2 regions of the Arthrobacter senegalensis genome follow, and region 2 is predicted to be linked to the other one. Evidence: predicted binding sites of a transcription regulator. Region 2 holds the regulator's gene; the other holds the start of a gene.
What was found. The regulator HrcA, encoded in region 2, represses chaperone genes, less so after heat shock. The targets are predictions, from matches to a motif close to TTNGCACTCGNNNNNNNCGAGTGCNAA.

Region 1 (8,535 bases), on a different contig from region 2:
ATCGACGTCGTCAGCGGTGAAATCCGCGAGACGTGACGCGCGCCTCGGCACCATCCCGGCGCCCTCCCGGCGAGGTGTGCAAGGATTTAACCCGGGATCAACGAGCGCCGCCCGGCGGTGGCAGAGACGCAGAACGGAGAGGGATTGCAGGACAAGGACCCAGACCAGGAATCCATGTCACCCATGACTCCGCAGGCGGGAATGCTGCCGATCATCAAGCCGAAAAACATCCCGGCCAACGACGCCGGCCGCGGCGCCGGCACCGGACGCGCCGGTTCGGCCGCTGGGCCCCAGAGCACCCACCCTCCGGTGCCACGTCCGACGGACCGGCCGGTAGCCAAGCAGGTCAAGCCCGTTCCCAGCGGCACCGCGCCGCTGCCCGCCTCCGCGGCAGCCTCGCGCTCGAACGCGGCGGCCCGACGGATGCTGCGCAAGCTCGTGCAGGGCGAGGCGCCGCCCACCGCGCCGATGAGCATCGTCGAGAGGCTGGCCGGCAGCCCCTACGCGAACCCGATGATCCAGACGGCCGGGGTCGATGCCTCCGCCCGCATCACGCTGGACTTTGCCCTGGACGTGGCGGAAACCATGTTCCGCTACGGGGCCGGCGCGCTGGAGGTGGAAACCAGCATCATCGCCGTGACCGCGGCCTTCGGGCTCAGCGACATCGACGTGGACATCACCAACCAGTCCGTGGTGATCAACTACGCCAAACCGGACACGATTCCCATTACCGTGATGCGGGTGGTGCGGTCCTGGACCAACAACTACGCCGGCCTGTCCCTGGTGCACGAACTGGTCACCGACATCGTCAACGGCGGGGTGGGGCGCAGCGAGGCGAAGGAACGGCTGCAGGAGATTACCTCGCGCCCCAAGCCCTTCGCCCGGTGGATGGCCATCGCGGCCGGCGGCGTGTTCTCCGGCTTCATCATTGCCTTCCTCGGCGGCAGCGTCTTCGCGGCCCTGGTGGGCGGCATCTCCACCGTGCTGATGGGTTTGGTCGGGCGGAAGCTGAGCAAATGGCGGATGCCGGACTTCTTCATCACCGGCATCGGCGCCTGCCTGGCCACCGTCATGGCGCTGCTGTTCTGGACGCTGCACGTGCCGATGAGCCCGTCGCTGGTGATCGCCGGCGGCATCCTGTTCCTCCTGCCGACCGGTCGGCTGGTCTCCGCCACCCAGGATGCGATCAACGGCTTCCCGGTCACCGCGTCGGGACGCTATCTCTCGGCCTTCTTTACCTTCGCTGCGATTGCCGCCGGCGTCGCCGTGGGGCTGGTGGGCGGCTCGATGCTCGGCGTCAGCCTGCCCGAAGTCTTTGTGGAGGGCCAGGGCCAGTACCCCTACGTGGTGCGGGCGCTGCTGCTCGTGGTGTCAACCATTGCCCTCAGCATGACCGAGCAGACCAAGCTGAACATGCTGCTGCCCACGGCCGCCGTCGGGCTGGTCGGGCTGTTGATCTACGATCTCGCGGTGTGGGCGGGGATCGGCGACCGGATCGGCCCGGCCGTCGGGGCCGTGGTGATCGGGTTCCTCGGGCGCATCGTGGGCCTGCGGATGGGCTCGCCGCAGCTGGTGGTGGCGGTGCCGGCCGTGCTGTTCCTGCTGCCCGGGCTGTCCGTGTTCCGGTCGATCTTCGAGTTGACCGTCAACTCGGAGGCGCCGTTCAACGGCATCCTGGGGCTGTTCGGTGCGCTGACGGTGATCCTGGCCATCGCCGGCGGTACCGTGCTCGGCGACAACTTGGCCCGGCCGTTCACCAAGGGGCTGGGCTCGAACGAAAACCGGCGGGCCCGTCGCCGCTAAGGACGCAGGATCCGCCGGTGCGGGATGGGTTGCCCGGCGCCGGGGGCCGGGGTGGGCGCCGGGGGATGGGCGCTCGGAGTGGGCGCCGGGGGATGGGCGCCGGGAGCCCCGGATGATCCCGGCTCAGGCCGGGTAGTTCTCCGGGAAGATCTGGCCCGCCGGCGTGCGCTTCTCCGCCTGGAAGGCGTCTTCGGCCCGGCCGTAGGCCCAGTAACCCGAGATGGAGACCTGATCGCGGGACAACCCGTGGTCCTTGAACAGGACATCGCGCAGGGACTTCACCTCGTCGCGCTCGCCGTGGACGAATGCATCCACGCGGCCGTCGGGCCAGTCCAGGCCGGCTATGGCGTCGCGCAGCAGGGTAGCGGTCCCGGGCGTCTGGCCGCGCCGGAACAGCCAGTGGATTTCCAGGTTGGCCGGAGCGCCCAGCTCCTGCACGTCCGCCTCGGAATCCACTTCCAGGAAGGCATGGCCGCGCGCGTCCGGAGCCAGTGCCTCAATGGCGGCGGCAACTGCCGGCAGCGCCGCGTCGTCGCCGGCCAAAAGGTACCAGTCTGCGTCGGGATCGGGCCGGTACGCGCCACCGGGTCCGTTGAACATCATCCAGTCGCCCGGCTTGGCCCGCGCGGCCCAGGGTCCGGCGAGGCCTTCGTCGCCGTGGACCACAAAGTCGACCACTACCTCGCGGGTGTCGCGGTCCAGCCGGCGCACGGTGTAGGTGCGGGTGACGGGCAGCTTGTCGGCCGGAAGGGTTTCCTTCAGCTCCGCGACGTTGACCGGGAGCTCCACATCGAGCGTGGGGTCCAGGAAGATGATCTTGATGTACTGGTCGGTGGCGTCCTTGGCAGCAAACCGTTCGGCGAACGAATCGAACGCCTCGCCGCCGGCGTAGACCCGGACCATGTGCTGTGAAATCCACTCGGTGCGCGTCACCTGGAGATTCGTCTGCACCCGCGGCGGCCGAGCGCTCCGTCCCGCACGGGCGGGGGCTGCTGCCGGTTGTGTCTGCATCCTGCACTACTCCTGACGAAGGGAAACTGCTACTAAGGAGAACCTAATCCACCGGTCGGGTAATCCCAATTTGCGGATGGTGAAGGTCACACGCGCCCCCAGGAACGCACGGACCCCCACCGCGAACCCCTTGGCCTCAGCGGTTCGGGCAAGGTCCCAGCTGTCCATGTTTGGCCGAAACTGTCCATGTCTTGGAAACCGGTAAGGCCTTGACCTGCGGCGACGCCGGAGCCGCGCGCAAAACATGGACAAAACGTCCCGGCGCCTGCCAGCCGGCAGCCCACGTCGCCCAGCTGCACGACGCGACTCGAGGCCCGGCTGAGCGGCCCAGCTCAGCGCAGCTCCCAGTGCACCGGTTCGGCGCCCTGGGCGGCCAACAATTCGTTAACCCGGCTGAAGGGCCGCGACCCAAAGAATCCGCGGGAGGCCGACAGGGGGCTGGGGTGCACCGTCTCGATCCGCGGCACCTGCTCCAGTACCGGAGCCAACTGCTGGGCTTCGCGTCCCCAGAGCAGTGCCACCAGCGGGCCGCCGCGCTGAGCCAGCGCCCGGACCGCGAGTTCGGTGACCTGCTCCCACCCCTTGTTGCGGTGGGAGCCGGCCTTGCCCGCCTCCACGGTCAGCGCGCGGTTAAGCATCAGCACGCCTTGGTCACTCCAGGCGCTCAGGTCGCCGTGCTGGGGCGGCCGGATGCCCAAATCCATCTGCAGTTCCCGGTAGATGTTGGCCAGGCTGCGCGGCAGCGGACGCACGTGCCGTTCGACGGCGAAGGCCAGTCCGATCGAGTGCCCCGGCGTGGGATAGGGGTCCTGGCCGACGATCAGGACCTTGACCTTGGACAGCGGCCGCTGGAATGCCCGCAACACGTTGGCCGGAGCGGGCAGCAAGGTCTTTCCGGCGGCGCGCTCGCCGTCAAGGTAGGAGGCCAGATCCCAGAGCAGGGGTTCGGCCGGAGCGAGCACCTCGGCCCACTCGGGATGAATCACGGCGGAGAGCTCCCGGGGGGAGGCAAACGGGTACGGGGCGCCAAGGTCCGCGGCGGGCGGGTGGGCTGGCAGCGGAAAGAGGGCACCGTCGTCGTAGTTCACAGTTCCATCTTTGCGGAAACCACCCGCCGGCAGGCAATCCGGTGGCGCACGCCGCCCGCCGGGCCGGGACCGGCCCGGGGGCGGTGAATGACATGCCTGTGATTCGCCTTTATCATGGGGGAGGTATTGATTGCTGTCAGCAAGTACTAGGAAGCGCAGGTGTGTTGTGGCGGGTTCGGCCGAGGCCAGTGCCTTTTCACTCGAGGCCGAGGTTGACGACGCCAGCCCGCTGAGCGAACGCGACCAGCGCATGCTGGCCCTGGAGCGGCAGTGGTGGAAGTACGCCGGAGCCAAGGAACAGGCCATCCGCGAACTGTTCGACATGTCCGCCACGCACTACTACCAGATCCTGAATGCGTTGATCGACACCGAGGATGCGTTGGCGCACGATCCGATGCTGGTGAAGAGATTGCGTAGACTACGTACGTCCCGCCAGCGCGCGCGCACTGCTCGCCGGCTGGGAACCGACGCCTAGAACCGGGACGGCCTGGTAGGCCGGTTTCCGTTTCGCCACCACAAGGATGCACTGAAAGCGATGAGCAAGTACCCCCGGGATGAGTTCGACCAGGTCCCCGAAACTTCAGACCGCCACGGTGTGCACCGCGCACGGATGGCGACGCCGAAGTCCAACGGCCTGGGCCTGATCGTCCTTGCCGCGGTACTGGCGCTGGCGGTTGGCGCCCTGTCGTTCTTCGTGCTTCCGCTGCTGGGAGGCGGGGGATCTTCGACCCCGGCCGCCGGCCAGGCCGCCCCCGCGGCCAGCGTTTCGCCCACGCCAACAGCGCAGGAAACCGAAACCGCCGAGCCGGAAGCGACCGCCACCGCGAAGCCGACCGAGGAGGCAACGGAAGAGCCCACCGAGGAGCCGACCGAGGAGCCGACCGAGGAGCCGACCGAGGAACCCACGGAAGAGGCCGCGGCGGTCAACAAGCAGGACCCGGTGATGATCCTCAACGGCACCGGCGTGACCGGGCTGGCCGGAACCGTGTCGCAGCGGGTGCAGGCGGACGGCTGGTCGATCGCGGTCGTGGACAACTGGGGCGGCGCCCCGCTCGCCGGCTCAGTGATCTTCTACAACCCGGGCCAGGAAGCCAACGCGCGGGCCCTTGGACAATTGCTGGGCATCAGTGCGATGCAGGAAAACGGCAACGTCTCGCAGTACGTCACCGTGGCGCTGGGACCCGGCTACCAGTAAGGCATTCTCCTCGCCGCGCCGCCAAGGTGGCGCTGGGCCCGGCTGCCAGTAAGGCATTCTCCTCGCCGGGCCGCCACGGTGGCGCTGGGCCCGGCTGCCAGTAAGGCATTCTCCTCGCCGGGCCGCCACGGTGGCGCTGGGCCCGGCTGCCAGTAAGGCATTCGCCAGGCCGGGCCCCCAATAGGCCGTGCGCCTGGATTGCGCGCCGGCCGGGCCGCCTGCCCGCGGCGCCGTAGCCCTATTACCCATGCGGAGCGGCCTCAAAGCGGAATTTCGGTTACGCCTCAATAACATTTAAGTGTGCGGTAGCTCACTTCACCCCGCTGCGCGGTTAAGGTGAAACCATCCTGCCGCTGAACCGTACACGGCAGGCTGGAACTACTGAGTATGGAGAACGCTATGGCGCTGGGAACCGTCAAATGGTTCAACGCGGAAAAGGGCTACGGCTTCATCACCGTGGACGAAGAAAATTCCGATGTTTTTGTCCACTGGTCCGCTATTCAAATGGATGGTTACCGTTCCCTTGATGAGGGGCAGCGCGTAGAGTTCCAGATCGGCCAGGGCCAGAAGGGTCCGCAGGCAGAAGAGGTCCGGGTCGCCCCGTAGCAGACCCGCAATGACGACGGCGGCGGAGGCTGGGGTGCCTCCGCCGCTGGTTTCGTCGCGCCGGTTCGTCGCGCCGGTAAGGCTACTCCTTGAGCGGGATCCCGCGGGCGTCGCGCTTGAACGGCTCTGCCCCGACCAGGATCATGATGCCCTCGACGAACCCCCAGACGGCGCCGAAACCAAACGTCAGGAACGTGACGACAATCTGCACCACGCCGATGGCGACGTGGCCCAGATAGAACCGGTGGACGCCCAGGCCGCCCAGCAGGATGCCGAGCAGCCCGCCGATCAGCCGGGACTTCTGTTCCGGATAGTAGTAGCCCGGGGGAGCCCCGTAGTACTGCTGCTGCCCGTAGGGCTGGCCCTGGCCCGGCTGGCCGGGCTGCGCGTATGGCTGTCCCGGGGCGCCGTACGGTTGCTGGCCGAAGGGCTGCTGGCCCGGGGCCGGCTGCTGTTGCCCCGGAGCCCCGTAACCCGGCTGGCCGGGCTGCGGATATTGCTGTCCCGCTGCGCCGTACGGCGACTGTCCGCCGAGCGGCCTCGTCGGGTTGGTGCCCGGCGCCAGCGGCTCGGTGGGGTTGCTAATGTTCTTCTCGTCCGGTGATTCAGACATGGTTCTCCGACCTGTGCCCGCTGCCGGGCCGTTTGTTCGCGTGTGCTGTCTTGCCTGCCAATCTACGCGCGGCGGGCCTGCCGTTTCCATGGGGGTCCACCCTGATTGTTGGCCCGGGGGTGCTCAGGGGGATCTCGGCCGGAGAAGCGCGTCATCTGGCAGGCCCAACAGCTTGCACTCGACACCTGCGAGTGCTAATTATTGAGTTAGCACTCTCGCGGGCTGACTGCTAAGAAAGCCCGTAGGGAGTGAAACCCGCCACCTCGGTGAGGTGAGCGGCGCGGCGTACCGAATTCGCCGTCGTCGTGAGCCGTCCGTCGCGGGCACCGCAGGTGGCCAGCAGCCGTCAAAAGCTGCGTCCAGTGTCTATTGTCCAGAAGGGACGTAAGCCGCTATGGCAAAGATCATTGCATTTGACGAAGAGGCCCGCCGCGGCCTCGAGCGCGGACTCAACACCCTCGCTGACGCCGTTAAAGTAACCCTCGGCCCGCGTGGCCGCAACGTCGTGCTCGAGAAGAAGTGGGGCGCCCCCACGATCACCAACGATGGTGTTTCCATCGCCAAGGAGATCGAGCTGGACGACCCGTACGAGAAGATCGGCGCCGAGCTGGTCAAGGAAGTCGCCAAGAAGACCGACGACGTCGCCGGTGACGGCACCACCACCGCCACCGTCCTGGCCCAGGCCCTGGTCAAGGAAGGCCTGCGCAACGTTGCTGCCGGCGCCGACCCGCTGAGCCTGAAGCGCGGCATCGAGAAGGCTGTTGACGCCGTCACCGCCGAGCTCATCGCTTCCGCCAAGGAAATCGAGACCAAGGAACAGATCGCCGCCACCGCGTCGATCTCCGCCGGAGATCCGCAGATCGGCGAACTGATCGCCGAGGCCCTGGACAAGGTGGGCAAGGAAGGCGTCGTCACGGTCGAGGAGTCCAACACCTTCGGCCTGGAGCTTGAGCTCACCGAAGGCATGCGCTTCGACAAGGGCTACCTGTCCGCCTACTTCGTCACCGACGCAGAGCGCCAGGAGACGGTCCTTGAGGATCCGTACATCCTGATCGTCAACTCCAAGATCTCCAACGTGAAGGACCTGGTTGGCATCCTGGAGAAGGTCATGCAGTCGGGCAAGCCGCTGCTGATCATCGCCGAGGACGTCGAGGCCGAGGCCCTGGCCACCCTGATCGTGAACAAGATGCGCGGCACCTTCAAGTCCGTGGCCGTCAAGGCTCCGGGCTTCGGTGACCGCCGCAAGGCCATGCTGGCCGACATCGCCATCCTGACCGGCGGTCAGGTCATCGCCGAAGAGGTCGGCCTCAAGCTGGAGAACGCCACCCTGGACCTGCTGGGCCAGGCCCGCAAGGTGGTTGTCACCAAGGACGAGACCACCATCGTCGAAGGTGCCGGCGAAGCCGACGCCATCGCCGGGCGCGTCAACCAGATCCGTGCCGAGATCGAGAACTCCGATTCCGACTACGACCGCGAGAAGCTGCAGGAGCGCCTGGCCAAGCTGGCCGGCGGCGTGGCAGTCATCAAGGCCGGTGCCGCAACCGAGGTCGAGCTCAAGGAGCGCAAGCACCGCATCGAGGACGCTGTCCGCAACGCGAAGGCTGCCGTTGAGGAAGGCATCGTCGCCGGTGGCGGCGTGGCCCTGATCCAGGCCGGCGCCAAGGCGTTCGCCAACCTCAACCTCGAAGGCGACGAAGCAACCGGCGCCAACATCGTCAAGGTTGCCATCGACGCTCCGCTGAAGCAGATCGCCCTCAACGCCGGCCTGGAGCCGGGCGTCGTGGCCGACAAGGTCCGCGGCCTGGCCGACGGCCACGGCCTGAACGCCGCCACCGGCGTCTACGAGGACCTGCTGGCTGCGGGCGTGAACGATCCGGTCAAGGTGACCCGCTCTGCCCTGCAGAACGCGGCCTCCATCGCCGGCCTGTTCCTGACCACCGAAGCCGTGGTCGCCGACAAGCCGGAGAAGGCCGCTCCGGCCATGCCGGGCGGCGACGAGATGGGCGGCATGGGCGGCTTCTAAGCTTCCCCGCCACCACCTCGGCCTGACAGCAGGCCACGGTTCAGCGAGGCGCGGTTCCCGTCATGGGAGCCGCGCCTCGCGGCCTTTAATCCCTTTCCGGAGCGAGCCAGTCGGGCCTCTCGTGCCAGGCTTCCAGCTCGGCGGCGAGGTTGTGCCGGGCACGCTCCAGCCACTTCTCCCGGGCGGACGGGGTCCG
Region 2 (8,535 bases):
ACGCCCTGGTCGACCCGGCCGCGGCCTTCGCCGGGACGATCCGGCTCACCCTCAAGGGCCGGCTGCTGGCCGACGCCGTGGTGCGGCGGTTGCTCGAGGACTGACCGCGCAGGCCTAAAGCGACCGGCCGATCCGGTGCAGGGCCGCCTCGTAGGCGGAGTCCCAGCTCCACCCGGCAGCCGGCGCGCCCGCCAGCTCCAGCGAGACGAGCCCGTGGACCTGGCCCCACACCACGCCCACCATGGACGCGACGTCGTCGTCCGATGCCCCGGGCAGGGCGGCGGCGACGGCGGCAAACAGCGGCGCGATCGCCGGTTCCGCGGCGCCGGGCGTCGGCTGGCACGGCACCTGGCTGGCCAGTGAGCCGCCGAACATGAGGCCGTACAGGACCGGATGCTCCAGGGCCCACGCCCGGTAAGCCTTGCCCAGCGCCTCCAGTCCGTCGGGAGCGGCGCGCTGCTGGGAGGCCGCGAAGGAGGCGAAACCGTCGTCGAGGATGGCGGTGAGCAGCTCCGCCTTCCCGCCGAAGAGCGAGTACACCGCCGTCGTCGACGTCCCGGCCGCCGCCGCGATCGCCCGGAGCGACACGGCGGGGGCGCCGTCGCGGGTAATCAGGGCCGCGGCAGTGTCGAGCAGCGTGCGCCGCAGCGAATCATCGTGGACTATGGGTCTTGCCATGAGCCCAGTATTCCATAACAATGTTCTGTAACACTGTTACGAAAGGAATCGGCTCATGTCGGAACACGTACACACAGGACGGTTCACAGCCGATCCGGGCGGCGAACGGGTCACGGTCTTCCTCATCGGGATGCGGGCGAACCGCTGGTGGAAGATCGGCAAGGTGGCCCGCACCGCGTCGGCTATGCCGGCGATGCTGGCGCACCTGGCGGCATCGCCGGAGGCCGGCCTGCTGGGCTTCCACCAATGGTTCGGGCGCACCACGATCATGCTCAGCTACTGGAAGAGCCCGGAACACCTGCAGCGGTTCGCGTCCGACCGCTCGGCGCCGCACCTGGAACCCTGGCGGCGGTTCATGCGCGAATCGGCCGGCAGCGGGGACGTCGGTGTGTGGCACGAAACGTACGAGACGGTGCCGGGGGGCCGGGAGAGTGTCTATAGCGACATGCCGCGCTTCGGCCTGGCCGCGGCGACCGGCCACGTGCCGATCGCGGCGGGGATGAACACCGCCCGCCAGCGGTTCTCGCGGCAGGCAGGGTAGGAGGGCGGCCCTGTAGGAGGCCGCAGCGCTGGCGGAACGGCAGCGCTAACGGAGCGGCTGTGGGGGCCGGATGTCAGAGCTACCGAAACAGGCGCAGGTTGTAGGCGTACCGGTAGGGAACGCCGCGGTTGCACTTGACGCCGGCAATGACGGAGTAGACCGTGAGGAAGACCCAGATGGCGGCCGCGATGACGGCAAAGAGTCCGCTGACCGCCGGGATGAGGATCAGCAGGTTCGCAATGATGGCCACCGCCGTGGGCGGAACCGTGAAGTTCAGGGCCTCTTTGGACTCCTGGGCGGTAAAGGGACCCCGGTCCTTGAAGATCAGGTAGATCGCCAGCGACGGGAAGCAACCCAGGATGCCGCCGAAGTGCGCCATGGTGGCCCATTGCCGGTCCTCCGAAGGGGTCAGGGGCAAAGCGGACGCCGACGCGCTCTGGTACTGCTGGCGCGGAGCGGACTTGCGCTCCGGCTGCTGCTGACGAGCAGAGTTCTCGGACACTGGACCTACCTTCGGAAAATCTTCTGACGGCTCACTTCTGTTCCTAGCCTAGCTGTTCCAGCCCGTCTCCCGGTGCATTCCGCGGGCGGGGGCGCCGGACGGAACCGGCTCAAACCGTCAGGAAATCGATGACTTCTTCCACCCTGCCCAAGAGACTGGGCTCCAGGTCGGCATAGGTGTTAACACTGCCCAGCAGCCTCTTCCAGCCGTCGGCGATGTCTATCTGGGTCCGGTGCGGCCAGCCGAGGCCGGCGAGGATGCCGGTCTTCCAATCGGTGCCGCGCGGAACCACCGGCCACGCGGATCGGCCGATGACCGCCGGTTTGATGGCCTGCCACACGTCGACGTAGGGGTGGCCCACAATCAGTACGTTGCCCGCCGCCGCGGGCACGGCCATGGCGGCCTCGGCTATCCGCCACTCCTTGGAGTTGGGGACCAGGTGGTCCACCAGGATGCCGAGCCTGCGCTGCGGGCCGGGGGAGAAGTCCGCCACGGCCGCTGCCAAATCGTCCACGCCGTGCAGGGGTTCGACCACGATCCCCTCCACGCGGAGGTCGTCTCCCCAGACCTTCTCCACGAGTTCGGCGTCATGCTTGCCTTCGACCCAGATCCGGCTGGCCCGCGCGACCCTGGCCCGCTGTCCCTCGACCTTGACCGAACCGGAGGCCGTCCGTTGCCGGACGGGAGCCTTCGCCGCGGGCGCCGCCGGCACCACCTTCACCGGCTCGCCCTCGAAGAGGAAGCCGAAACCCAGCGGGAACGAGCGGACCTTGCCCCGGCGGTCTTCCAGCGACACCAGATGCACACCGCCGGACTTCTCCACCCGGACGACGGCGCCGACCCACCCGCTCTGTGCGTCCTCGAGCACCAGTCCCGGTTCGGCGCCGATTTCGCGCAGTGCCCGGGCCTTGGGGGCGGTGAGATCCTGGGGGCCCCAGCCGTAGCTGCTCATAAACTTTAAGTCCTCTGCTGGTTGTCGTCCTCACGGCACGGCCGCCCGACAATGCTAACAACGGCGGCGACGTATTAGACTTAGCACTTGGACGTGTTGAGTGCTAACGGTCTGTCCGCAGACGAGTTGGAGACAGGAGGAGTGCAGTGAGCGAGGTCCGGAGGCTGGAAGTGCTCCGCGCCATTGTCGAAGACTATGTGCACTCGCGTGAGCCGGTGGGCTCCAAGGCACTGGTCGACCGGCACAGCCTGGGCGTATCCTCAGCCACGATCCGCAACGACATGGCGGCGCTGGAGGAAGAGGGGCTGATCGTCGCCCCGCACACCAGCGCCGGCCGGATTCCCACGGACAAGGGCTACCGCCTGTTCGTGGACCGGATTTCGGACGTCAAGCCGCTCTCTGCCCCCGAGCGCCGCGCCATCCAGAAACTGCTGGAAGGCGCCGACGACCTAGACGATGTCATGGAACGCACCGTGCGGCTGCTGTCCCAGTTGACCAACCAGGTGGCCGTCATCCAGTATCCCCAGCTGGGTGCTGCCAAGGTGCGGCACATCGAGTTCATCCTGCTGGCTCCCAAAAGGGCCCTGGTCGTGCTGATCGCGGACAACGGCAAGGTGGAGCAGCATGTCGCGGCGCTTCCGGCGGACGTCACCGAGGAGGCCCTGGCCACGCTGCGCACGGCATTCCTGTCGGTGCTGTCCGGGAAGCCGCTGGCGGCAGTGCCGGGGCTGCTGAAGACCTCCCCGGTGCCGCCGCAGGCGGGGCCGGCGGGCACGGCCGAGGCCCTGGCGTCGCAGCTTTCGCAGCTTGCCGCGGCCACGAACGAGGAGCGGATCCTGATGGCCGGCACGGCCAACCTGGCCCGTTCCACGGTCGACTTCCAGCTGAGCATCGGTCCCATCCTCGAGGCTCTTGAAGAACAGGTGGTGCTGCTGCAGTTGCTCTCCGAACTGCATCAGGACGCGCGTGGCATGTCGGTGAGCATCGGCAGCGAAAACCCCTACGGTTCGCTGGCCGAAACCTCCGTGGTGGCCACCGGATACGGCCCGGGCGCGACGGCCAAGGTCGGCATCCTCGGCCCCACCCGGATGGACTATCCCACCACCATGGCCGCGGTCCGCGCCGTCGCACGTTATTTGTCACGGATCCTCGCCGGCTAGCCACGCCGCGCAGTGTCCGCACCGGCCGTCGGCGCCGGTGAACCGATCCCCAGGAAGTGAAGTACTACAAGGTGAGTAACCACTACGACGCCCTCGGTGTCAGCCAGGACGCCTCCACCGAGGAAATCAAGAAGGCCTACCGCAAGCTGGCCCGCAAGCTGCATCCGGACGTGAACCCCGGCCCGGAGGCAGCCGAACAGTTCAAGCAGGTCAGCCACGCGTACGAGGTGCTGTCCGACCCGCAGAAGCGGCGCATCTACGACACCACCGGCAACGAGAACGGCAACGACACCGGCTTCGGCGGCGGCTTCTCCGGGTCCGGGTTCGCCTTCCAGGACATCTTCGAAAGCTTTTTCGGCGGCGCCGGAGCGGGCGGCGCCGGTCCGGCCTCCCGGACCCGCCGCGGCCAGGACGCCCTGATCAACGTGCGGATCGACCTCAAGGACGCGGTCTTCGGCGTCAACAAGAAAATCGAAGTGGACACCGCCGTCGTCTGCCCCACCTGCGACGGCAGTTGCTGCCGCCCCGGCACCAGCCCGCGCACCTGCGACATCTGCGGCGGTTCCGGCCAGGTCCAGCGTGCGGTGCGGTCCATCCTGGGCCAGGTCATGACCACTGCCGCGTGCGGCAGCTGCCAGGGCTTCGGTACGGTCATTCCCGACCCCTGCAACGAGTGCAACGGTGAGGGCCGCGTCCGCAGCCGTCGTTCGCTGACCATCAAGCTCCCGGCGGGCGTCGGGACCGGAACGCGGATTCAGCTGGCCGGCCAGGGCGAAGCAGGCCCCGCCGGCGGCCCGCAGGGTGACCTGTATGTGGAAATCCGCGTGAACCCGGACAAGAATTTCATCCGCGAGGGCGACGACCTGCACGTCACGCTCTCGGTGCCGATGACCGCTGCCGCGCTGGGCACCGACCTCACACTGGACACCTTCGACGGCGAACAGGAAGTCAGCATCAAGCCCGGCACGCAGGCGGGCGAGACCCTCACCCTGCGCGGCCTGGGCGTGACCCACCTGCGCGGCTACGGTCGCGGCGACCTGCAGGTGCACGTGCATGTGGAGACCCCGAGCAAGCTGGATGCGGAGCAGGAGGACCTGCTGCGCCGGCTGGCCAGGGCCCGCGGCGAGGAATACACCGAGGGCAAGCTGGCGTCCTCCGGCACTGGCGTCTTCGCCCGCCTGCGGGACCGGCTCGGTAACCTCTAGGCGTGACCAACCACCTGTTCTTCACCGCTCCGGGCGAGCTCGACGACGTCGCTCCGGGCGACAGCTTCACCCTGGCCGGCGACGAGGCGCGGCACGCCGTCACGGTCAAGCGGATCGAACCGGGTGAAGCCGTCGATCTGGCCGACGGGCGGGGCCGGCGGCTGGTAGGGGAGGCCGTTGCCGGCACCTCAGGCCAGCTTACCGTCCGCGCGCTCCGGATCCTGCAGGAGCCACGGCCCGACCCGGAGTTGGTGCTGGTGCAGGCGCTGGCCAAGGGAAACCGCGACGAACTTGCCATCGAGGCGGCCACCGAACTGGGTGTCGATGCCGTGGTGCCGTGGCAGGCCGAACGCAGCATCGTGCGCTGGAGGGCGGACAAGGCGGCCAAGGGCGCGGCGAAATGGCAGCTGGCGGTCCGGGCGGCCGCCAAGCAGTCGCGGCGTGCCCGCGTTCCGGAGGTGGAGCCGCTGGTGGAACGGGCCGGGCTCTGTGCCCTGATCCGGGACAGCCGGCTCTCGCTGCTGCTGCACGAGGACGCCGCAGGCAGCGTGGCCGACGCCGTGGAGGGGGCCGGGTTGCGTGCCGGCTCCTCCGCCGGGGAGCGCGGCGGAAACGACGGCGGCGCTGCCCCGCCCGGAGCCCGTACCGGCGGCGCGGGGCGCGTGCTGATGATCGTGGGCCCCGAAGGCGGGATGAGCCAGGCCGAAGTGGAGGCGATGCTCGACGCCGGGGCGGTGGCCGTGAGGCTGGGGCCGCACGTCCTGCGGTCCTCCACGGCCGGACCCGCCGCCTTGACCCTGCTCAGCGAGTTGCTGGGCCGCTGGCGCTGACCACGTCCGTCAGCAGAGCCGGCCTAGGTGATGGTGAAGACCTTGCTGTCCGCATTCTGCCGTTCGTCGGTCCGCCCGTCCTGGTCCTTTTGGAACACGTACAGCCGGTAGGTGCCCGGATCCAGCTTCTGGCTGAACCGGAACTCGCCGATCTGCCCGCTGTCGGCATCAACGAGGGCCGTGCCGTCCTTGACCAGGTCGCCTTCGGACGTGTCGTCGGAGCCGGCAAGGCGGAAAATCTGCCAGCTCAGTTCCGATTCGTACGCGACCCCGCGGCCGAACACCTCCACGCGTCCGGCTGCGGTGGCACCGTCGGCAGGATCAATGATCCATACCGGGGCGGCCAGGCTGCTGTTCCGGCCCATCGGCTGGCCCAGCGGCACATGGCCAAAGGCTTCGTAACCGTGGTGCCCGTCCACGAGGATGACCACTTCCAGCGGATCATCCGACGTGCTCAGCCCGGCGTTCGCCGCCGCGGCCGTGGCGGTGAAGACCAGTTGCTGCACGGCCCGTTCGGCGATGCCGGCATCCACGCGGCGGCTGAACGCGTCCGAGGAAATGTCCAGCGTGATGACCGAACCGTTGGTGATGGAGGCGCCCACCTTGCTCGCCGGGCTGAGCGGATTAAAGTAGTCCGGATCGAGGGGCTGCAGCCGCGTCAGCGCGGCCACCGCCGTCGTAATGGGATCACCCAGGTTCTCCGCCTGGCGGTATTCCCGGTACAGGAACACGTTCCCGGCATTGGTGCCCAGCCAATAGACGGGGGAGAGCTCCGAGGAGCGCAGGGTCTCGACCGGCACGCTGGAGACCAGGGGGCTGCTGGCCGAAGCGGGGTCGGTGGGATTGGGCATGGAGGTCTGTCCGCCGCCGCCACCGCCGGCGGCCTGCGGCGAGCATCCGAGCAGCACCAGCGATGAGGCAGTGACCAGGGCCAACCACGCACCGAAGCGGCGTGTTGGGACCGAGCCTGCAGGCTGCCGGAGCTGGTTGCTGGTGATGCTTTCGATCCCTTCTGACGTTGGCAATGACCGGGTTTTTGTGGGCCGAAAAGGGCTGCTGCCGCCTTTCCTGCCTCACTAGCTTGGCATACGGGAGGGGGGCTGATGGCTGCTTTAACCGGCGCTCAACCGGACTGATGCAGGATTGATGCAGGATCGATACCAAGGCGTTTTTCGGGCCCGCAGAGGACTGTGCGGCGGCTCGTGCCGTAGCATGGACTTGTACCGTCGGGACCGGATCCATTTCCGGTTACCGCCAGCAAGCGCCCACCGAAGGAGCGATGAAAGGCCACATCGGCCGGACTATGTCCCAATCACGCCTGGATGTCGATCCGCTGGGATCAAGCAGCCGTTCCGTCCATTTCGATTCGTCGGAACACATGGTCAGGGCGCTCGGCGCCCACGACGAGGTGCTGCGGGTCATCGAGTCGGAGTTCAGCGATGTGGACCTGCATGTACGCGGCAACGAACTTTCCATCACCGGCCCCGCCGACGCAGTGCAGCTCACGCTCAACGTGGTGGAAGAGATCCGCGCCCTGGCAGCGAAGGATACGAGGATCACCGCGCAGGTGGTCGCCCAGCTGCTGCGCATGCTCGGGGAACAGTCGGCGCAGCGGCCGGCCGAAGTCCTGACGCTGAACATCCTCTCTTCGCGCGGCCGCAACATCCGGCCCAAGACCCTGAACCAGAAGAATTACGTCGAAGCCATCGACAACCACACCGTGGTGTTCGGCATCGGCCCCGCGGGTACCGGCAAGACCTACCTGGCGATGGCCAAGGCGGTCCAGGCCCTGCAGCACAAAGAGGTCAACCGCATCATCCTGACCCGTCCCGCGGTCGAGGCGGGGGAGCGGCTGGGCTTCCTGCCGGGCACGCTCAGCGACAAGATCGACCCGTACCTGCGCCCGCTCTATGACGCCCTGCACGACATGATGGACCCGGAATCGATTCCGCGCCTGATGGCCGCGGGCACCATTGAGGTGGCGCCGCTGGCCTACATGCGCGGGCGCACGCTCAACGACGCGTTCATCATTTTGGACGAGGCGCAGAACACGACCCCGGAACAGATGAAGATGTTCCTCACCCGGCTGGGCTTCGGTTCCAAGATGGTGGTGACCGGGGACGTGACGCAGATCGACCTGCCCGGCGGCACCAGCTCGGGCCTGAAGATCGTCAGCGAAATACTCGACGGCGTGGAGGACGTCCGCTTCTCCCGGCTGGACGCCACCGACGTGGTCCGCCACCGGCTGGTCAGCGACATCGTGACGGCGTACAGCCGCTGGGACGAGTCCCGCCGCGGCGAGGGCGGCCGGGACGAGTCGCGCCGCTCAGACGGCGGCCGGGGACCGCGCCGCGCACCCGCGGCCAGGCGGAAGACGGACGTGGAAGCCGGCCCGGAGGATCGAGCATGAGCATCGAGGTCAACAACGAATCGGCCGTCGCCGCCAACGAGGAAGAGCTGGTGCGGCTGGCACGGTTCGTGCTGGACTCGCTCTACGTCCATCCGGAGGCGGAACTGTCCATCATCATGGTCGACACCGAAGCGATGGAGCGGCTTCACATCGAGTGGATGGACGAGCCGGGCGCCACCGACGTGCTGTCCTTCCCGATGGACGAACTGCGTCCCGGCACCGCGATGAAGCCGGGCCCGCCCGGCGTGCTGGGCGAC

Region 1: a site for HrcA is predicted at 6,523-6,549, ahead of groL (chaperonin GroEL). Genes of this name have one in related genera too.

The regions. Positions count from the first base shown of each region.
Region 1 is NZ_JBNHGZ010000006.1:147,886-156,420, reverse strand. Features, by position in the region: gene AC5RVG_RS16460 (sialidase family protein) at 1-36, shown strand, start outside; gene AC5RVG_RS16455 (threonine/serine exporter family protein) at 175-1,803, shown strand; gene AC5RVG_RS16450 (siderophore-interacting protein) at 1,927-2,814, opposite strand; gene AC5RVG_RS16445 (uracil-DNA glycosylase) at 3,147-3,902, opposite strand; gene AC5RVG_RS16440 (DUF3263 domain-containing protein) at 4,069-4,377, shown strand; gene AC5RVG_RS16435 (LytR C-terminal domain-containing protein) at 4,438-5,097, shown strand; gene AC5RVG_RS16430 (cold-shock protein) at 5,497-5,703, shown strand; gene AC5RVG_RS16425 (TM2 domain-containing protein) at 5,786-6,316, opposite strand; gene groL (chaperonin GroEL) at 6,711-8,339, shown strand; gene AC5RVG_RS16415 (DUF4031 domain-containing protein) at 8,425-8,535, opposite strand, start outside.
Region 2 is NZ_JBNHGZ010000003.1:427,392-435,926, reverse strand. Features, by position in the region: gene hemW (radical SAM family heme chaperone HemW) at 1-104, shown strand, start outside; gene AC5RVG_RS12180 (TetR-like C-terminal domain-containing protein) at 115-678, opposite strand; gene AC5RVG_RS12175 (DUF4188 domain-containing protein) at 734-1,219, shown strand; gene AC5RVG_RS12170 (DUF4870 domain-containing protein) at 1,299-1,721, opposite strand; gene AC5RVG_RS12165 (DUF3097 family protein) at 1,831-2,673, opposite strand; gene hrcA (heat-inducible transcriptional repressor HrcA) at 2,820-3,833, shown strand; gene dnaJ (molecular chaperone DnaJ) at 3,905-5,038, shown strand; gene AC5RVG_RS12150 (16S rRNA (uracil(1498)-N(3))-methyltransferase) at 5,041-5,868, shown strand; gene AC5RVG_RS12145 (GerMN domain-containing protein) at 5,892-6,893, opposite strand; gene AC5RVG_RS12140 (PhoH family protein) at 7,172-8,278, shown strand; gene ybeY (rRNA maturation RNase YbeY) at 8,275-8,535, shown strand, end outside.